3 regions of the Pseudomonas gozinkensis genome follow, and region 3 is predicted to be linked to each of the others. Evidence: predicted binding sites of a transcription regulator. Region 3 holds the regulator's gene; each other region holds the start of a gene.

The links. The regulator sigma-54, encoded in region 3, starts transcription at its own class of promoters, with help from an activator protein. The targets are predictions, from matches to a motif close to ANTGGCATNNANNTTGCTNT.
Region 1: IHQ43_RS09065 (circularly permuted type 2 ATP-grasp protein) is a predicted target of sigma-54. The motif match lies at 1,166-1,185, and genes of this name have one in related genera.
Region 2: IHQ43_RS09335 (CmpA/NrtA family ABC transporter substrate-binding protein) is a predicted target of sigma-54. The motif match lies at 1,248-1,267, and genes of this name have one in related genera.

What each region holds. Positions count from the first base shown of each region.
Region 1 covers NZ_CP062253.1:1,995,075-1,997,340, reverse strand. Annotated here, with positions in the region: gene IHQ43_RS09065 (circularly permuted type 2 ATP-grasp protein) at 1-1,132, opposite strand, end outside; gene IHQ43_RS09060 (ribonuclease E inhibitor RraB) at 1,609-1,956, opposite strand; gene IHQ43_RS09055 (hypothetical protein) at 2,167-2,266, opposite strand, start outside.
Region 2 covers NZ_CP062253.1:2,058,095-2,060,360, forward strand. Annotated here, with positions in the region: gene IHQ43_RS09335 (CmpA/NrtA family ABC transporter substrate-binding protein) at 1-1,133, opposite strand, end outside; gene IHQ43_RS09340 (quinone-dependent dihydroorotate dehydrogenase) at 1,356-2,266, shown strand, end outside.
Region 3 covers NZ_CP062253.1:1,066,362-1,068,627, forward strand. Annotated here, with positions in the region: gene ptsN (PTS IIA-like nitrogen regulatory protein PtsN) at 1-188, opposite strand, end outside; gene hpf (ribosome hibernation-promoting factor, HPF/YfiA family) at 200-508, opposite strand; gene IHQ43_RS04610 (RNA polymerase factor sigma-54) at 582-2,075, opposite strand.

The sequences.
Region 1 (2,266 bases), 930 kb from region 3:
CCGGCCCCACAAGCATTCCGTAACCGCCGGAGCCCTGGGTTTCCTTGACCACCAGATCCGGAAGATTGGCCAGTACATGGGAAAGTTCAGACGGGTTTCGGCATTGCCAGGTCGGCACGTTCTTCAGGATCGGCTCTTCATCGAGGTAGAAACGGATCATCTCGGTGACGAATGGATAAACCGATTTGTCGTCCGCCACGCCGGTGCCGATGGCATTGGCCAGCACTACGTTGCCGGAGCGATACGACGACAGCAGTCCCGGTACGCCAAGCATCGAATCCGGGCGGAACGCCAGCGGGTCGAGGAACGCGTCGTCGAGCCGGCGGTAGATCACGTCCACCGCTTTCGGGCCGTCGGTGGTGCGCATGAAGACTTTGTCGTCGCGCACGAACAGGTCCGCGCCCTCCACCAGCTCCACGCCCATTTCCCGGGCGAGAAACGCATGCTCGAAAAACGCGCTGTTGAACCGTCCCGGTGTCAGCACCACGACACTCGGATCGTCGATCGGGCTTGAGCTCTTCAGGGTGTCGAGCAGCAGGTTCGGGTAATGGTCGATAGGCGCGATGCGCTGGGCCGCGAACAGCTCGGGGAACAGGCGCATCATCATCTTGCGGTCTTCGAGCATGTAGCTCACGCCGCTCGGCGTGCGCAGGTTGTCTTCAAGCACGTAATACGTGCCGTCGCCGTCGCGCACCAGATCGACGCCGGAGATGTGCGAATAGATATCGCGGTGCAAATCCAGCCCCTGCATCGCCAACTGATACTGCTCGTTGGCCAGCACCTGCTCGGCGGGAATGATCCCGGCCTTGATGATGCGTTGCTCGTGGTAAAGGTCGGCGAGGAACATGTTCAACGCCTTGACCCGCTGGATGCAGCCACGCTCGACGATCCGCCACTCGCTGGCGGGAATGCTGCGCGGAATGGTGTCGAAGGGAATCAGGCGTTCTGTCCCTTGCTCGTCCCCGTAGAGCGTGAAAGTGATCCCGGCACGATGGAACAGCAGATCGGCCTCGCGTCGCCGCTGGGCCAGCAGTTCGTCAGGCGTTTCGGCCAGCCAGCGGGCAAACTCCCGGTAATGCGGGCGGATCTGGCCGCCGGCATCGTACATTTCATCAAAATAGGTGCGGATCATGCCGTACTCCTTGTCACCCCGGACATACAGACCTTCGCAAGGCCCGTGCCATCGGCATAAACGCTTTGATTTCAATCGGTTGGATATTCACGCCACACGCACCGCACCATTCCTGTGCGGCAAATGCCCCAACCTGATCGCCCCCGCTTCATTGCGACGCAGTCCCGTCGCCTATCACCAGCATAGTCAGAGTTGATTTCACTGCCCGCCGGCGGCTGCGGATAATCCGCGCATCCGCTGCAAAAACGTCGCTGACGAAGCTCGCAGCCCACTGATCCGGCTTGCCCTGGCAGCCCTCCCGGCCGTAACCCTGACCGGTTTCCTCTCCTTCCGGTCTTCCCTTTCAGCCACCTTTTCAGGTGGCTTTTTTTTGTGCCGGTTTCTTGTTTCAGGGTTTTGCCATGCGCTTTCGGGGCGGCAGAAACGACAACGGCCGACCCGAAGGTCAGCCGTAGCTCGACATGTTGCGAGAGTGATCAGTTCAAACGGTGCCGGTTGCGGATCTCCTGTTTCACGCCCCAGCCTTCGATGATGCCGCCCAAGGGCTCGACCACCGCCGAAAAGCCCTGCTCGAAATCGCCAATGTCGTCGTAGGTTGCGTACATCACCTTGCTCAATTCCAGAGACCAGGCGCCGTCGTCGCGCGCACTGACCTGGGCATTGATGGATTCACCGCGAAATTTGCCTGCCGCCCTGCGCGCCCGCTCCTCGTCCGGGAAAATGGCGTAGAACTCGATGGGATGGAATCGGGAAAAATCGAAACCGCCTTCTTTCATGCGGCGCAGCACGCTGCTGCTGATGTCTTCTTGATAGGCTGTGCTCATGAATCGTCCCCCTCGCATAGATGGATAGACTTTCCGTATTCCCTGCACTGGCCCACAGGGCCCTGGTGCTTACGGCAACCGCGTTGCCGACGGGAAACAAGCATGTAGCTGACAAGACCAGACCTTAGCGATCCGTTCGCTGATCTCGCTTGCAGAGTAGCCCCAAGATAGAGCCGCTGCCAAGGCCTGGTACATGAAGAACAGGAAGTTTCAGACTGGGGTGATGCTGCGGATTTCGATGCTGTTCTGGGTTTTCAGGCTTTTGGCGCCTGCATCGCAGGTTCGCCCTTCCAGATCATTGAGATCCAGT
Region 2 (2,266 bases), 990 kb from region 3:
CCGTCCCAGATCTTGCCGTCGATCAACTGGCTGCTGCGCATGTCCTTGCCCCAGGCCGCGACGCCCACAGCAGTCGCCGCGTCGCGATAGATCTCCAGTTGTTGCACCTGACGGGCGACCGCGAGGTAATCCGGGTCATCGCGCAGCAAACCCCAGCGGCGAAACTGGGTCATGAACCACATGCCATCCGACAGGTACGGCAGATTCACCGCGCCATCGCCGTGAAAGCGCAGGGCGTGCGGGTCCTGCCAGCGATTGCCCAGGCCATCGTCGTAGTCGCCGAGAAAGCGTGGCTCGATGCAGGACACCGGGGCGTCGAGGTATTCCGGGGCGCTCAGCAACTGCGCGGTGCTGCGGCGATTTTCCGGGCTCTCTTCGATGAAACGGCTGGCCTCGAGGATCGCCATCACCAGCGCGCGCGCGGTGTTGGGGTACTGCTCGACGAAGGCGCGGGTGCAGCCGAGGACTTTTTCCGGGTGATCGGGCCAGATGGTCTGGCTGGTCGCCAGGGTGAAACCGAGATTCTGCTGCACCGCGCTGGCCGCCCATGGTTCGCCAACGCAGAGGCCATCGATGCGACCGGCCTGCAAGTGCGCGACCATTTGTGGCGGCGGCACCACCACGCTGTCGACATCCTGCAACGGATGAATGCCCTGGCTCGCCAGCCAGTAATAAAGCCACATGGCATGGGTGCCGGTCGGGAAGGTCTGGGCGAAGGTGAGTTTTGCGCGGGTTTGGTGCACATGATGGTGCAGCGCTTCAGGACCGATCACGCCCAGGCCCTGCAAACCGTGGGACAGGTTGAGGCTCTGACCGTTCTGGTTCAGGCCCATCAACACCGACATGTCGGTCGGCGCGACGCCACCGATGCCCAGATGCACCGCGTAGATCAGGCCGTAAAGGCTGTGGGCGGCATCGAGTTCGCCGCTGACCAAGTTGTCCCGCAGGTTGGCCCAGGAACTCTGGCGCTTGAGGTTCAGGGTCAGGCCGTAAGGCTGAGCAAAGCCCTGGGTGGCGGCGACCACCAGCGAGGCGCAGTCGCTCAGGGCCATGAAGCCCAGGTTGATCGCGCTTTTTTCCGGGGCATCGCTGCCGTTGACCCAGGCCAGCGGCCCGGCGGAGGTTTGAGTCATGAAAGCCACCCTCAAAAAAAACGTCGTCCCAGGCTTTGCCCACGCAAAACCGAGAGACGACGCCATTGTCCTTGCCTGCACGCCACCATTGGCCTGCGGGCTGATGCCGAGGAAGGTGCAAGGCATATGCCATGCGCACCGATTTACCCGTGCGCCTCGCGCGGCGGGGCGATGCCCGGCTATAATCGCCGCCTCTTTTCGCCGCCCGAGTCATAGCCGCCCATGTACACCCTGGCCCGTCAGCTGTTGTTCAAACTTTCCCCGGAAACCTCCCACGATCTGTCGCTGGATCTGATCGGCGCGGGCGGGCGTTTGGGCCTCAACGGCTTGCTGTGCAAGGCGCCGGCGTCGCTGCCGGTGACTGTCATGGGCCTGGAGTTCCCGAACCCTGTGGGTCTGGCGGCCGGTCTGGACAAGAACGGCGCGGCCATCGACGGCTTTGCGCAACTGGGTTTCGGGTTTGTCGAGATCGGCACCGTGACCCCGCGTCCGCAGCCGGGCAACCCGAAACCACGGATTTTCCGGCTGCCGGAAGCCGAGGCGATCATCAATCGCATGGGTTTCAACAACCTCGGTGTGGATAACCTGCTGGCGCGGGTGGCGGCGGCCAAATACAAAGGCGTGCTGGGGATCAACATCGGCAAGAACTTCGACACCCCGGTCGAGCGCGCGGTGGATGACTACCTGATCTGCCTGGACAAGGTCTACGCCAACGCCAGCTACGTCACGGTCAACGTCAGCTCGCCGAACACCCCGGGCCTGCGCAGCCTGCAGTTCGGCGATTCGCTCAAGCAATTGCTGGCGGATCTGGCCACACGCCGCGCCGAACTGGCCCTGCGTCACGGCAAGCATGTACCGCTGGCGATCAAGATCGCGCCGGACATGACCGACGAAGAGACCGCGCAGGTCGCGCAAGCGCTGATCGAAACCGGAATGGACGCGGTGATCGCCACCAACACCACCCTCAGCCGCGTGGGCGTCGAAGGCATGGAGCACGGTGACGAGGCGGGCGGTCTGTCCGGCGCGCCGGTGCGTGAGAAGAGCACCCACACCGTGAAAGTGCTGGCGTCCGAGCTGGGCGGCAAATTGCCGATCATCGCGGCGGGCGGTATCACCGAAGGCAAGCATGCGGC
Region 3 (2,266 bases):
CCGTTGCCAAAACCGGTGGAACCCAGTTTTTCACGGGCAATCAATGCCTCGAAGACATCTTGCATCTCCAGATCCGGGACTTCCCGGGCGATCAGGTTGGCAATTTGTTCGAGGGCTTTCTTTTTACTGCCGCCCGGCACGTTCACCAGGGAACGGCCGGGGGTCAGGATACTTTCAAGTCGGATCATGGGGGTGGGCGTTATCGACCGGTAGCGCCCTGAAGCAGGCTCTGGGTCTTTTCCTTATGCTTTTTGAGTTGTTTATCAAGCTTGTCGGTCAGCGCGTCGATCGCAGCGTACATGTCGGTATGTTCCGCATTTGCGACGACCTCATTGCCGGGAATATGCAGCGTGGCTTCGATTTTCTGCTTCAGCTTTTCGACGCACATCGTGACTTGCACGTTGGTGATCTTGTCGAAATGTCCCTCAAGCCTCTTGAGCTTTTGCTCAACGTACTCACGGAGAGGTTGGGTAACTTCCAGTTGGTGTCCACTGATGTTGACTTGCATACAGCTTCTCCTTCGTTGCCAGTGCATAAAGCGGCAGGCCGAAGAGCCTGCCACTGGAACGCTGTAACGTGGCTTACATCAACCGCTTGCGTTCGCTCGAAGGCGCGATCCCAAGGGATTCGCGGTACTTGGCGACGGTGCGGCGAGCCACCTGAATGCCTTGTGCCTCCAGTAAACCAGCGATCTTGCTGTCACTCAACGGCTTTTTCTGATTTTCCGCGGCAACCAGTTTCTTGATGATCGCGCGGATCGCCGTGGACGAGCATTCACCGCCTTCGGAGGTGCTCACATGACTGGAGAAAAAGTATTTCAGTTCATATATGCCCCGCGGGGTATGCATGAATTTCTGCGTGGTCACCCGGGAAATCGTCGACTCGTGCATGCCAACCGCTTCGGCGATGTCATGCAGGACCAGCGGCTTCATGGCTTCGTCGCCGTACTCCAGAAAACCGCGCTGATGTTCGACGATCTGGGTGGCCACTTTCATCAGGGTTTCGTTGCGGCTCTGCAGGCTCTTGATGAACCAGCGGGCTTCCTGCAACTGATTGCGCATGAAGGTGTTGTCGGCGCTGGTGTCTGCGCGGCGCACGAAACCGGCGTATTGGGCGTTGACCCGCAGACGGGGCACCGACTCCTGGTTCAGCTCAACCAACCAGCGTTCGTTGTCCTTGCGCACGATCACGTCAGGCACTACGTATTCGGCTTCGGTGGACTCGATCTGCGAGCCAGGTCGCGGGTTCAGGCTCTGTACCAGTTCGATGACCTGGCGCAGTTCGTCTTCCTTGAGCTTCATGCGCCGCATCAGCTGGCTGTAGTCACGGCTGCCGAGCAGGTCGATGTAATCGGTGACCAGGCGCTTGGCTTCGGTCAGCCAAGGGGTCTTGGCCGACAGCTGGCGCAATTGCAGCAACAGACATTCGCCCAGGTTGCGAGCACCAATGCCGGCCGGTTCGAACTGCTGAATGCGGTGCAGGACAGCTTCAATCTCGTCCAGCTCGATGTCGAGTTCCGGATCGAAGGCGTCGAGGATTTCTTCGAGGGTTTCGTCGAGGTAGCCCTGATTGTTGATGCAATCGATCAGGGTCACGGCGATCAGGCGATCGGTGTCGGACATCGGTGCCAGGTTCAACTGCCACAGCAGATGACTTTGCAGGCTCTCGCCGGCGGAGGTGCGGGTGGTGAAGTCCCACTCGTCATCGTCGCTGCTCGGCAGGCTGCTGGCGCTGGTCTGGTAGACATCTTCCCAGGCGGTGTCGACGGGCAGTTCGTTGGGGATTCGTTCGTTCCATTCGCCGTCTTCGAGATTATCGACGGTCGGCGCGGTTTCCTGGTAGGAGGGTTCCTGAATCTCGGTGTTGGGCTTCTGTTCGGCGTTGTCGGCCATGGGATCGGAGTTGTCGAAGTCGTCGCCGTCTTCCTGGCGTTCGAGCATCGGATTGGATTCCAGAGCCTCCTGGATTTCCTGTTGCAGATCCAGGGTCGACAATTGGAGCAGGCGGATGGCCTGTTGCAGCTGCGGTGTCATCGTCAGCTGCTGGCCCATTCTCAAGACTAGCGATGGTTTCATGGCAGGGGCTTAACACCTTATTCGCCGGCGCTATGCGCCATCCACTACAGGGCGCCGGAGCGCCAAACTTAAGCAAATTATATGCCCGAAACCGAAGTGTTTGCCTAGAGCGCTGTAACAATAAAAAGCGATAAAACTTTGTTGACGCGGCGATCCGGGCAGTGGTGAAAACCTTTGGAGCGTCGTGTTTG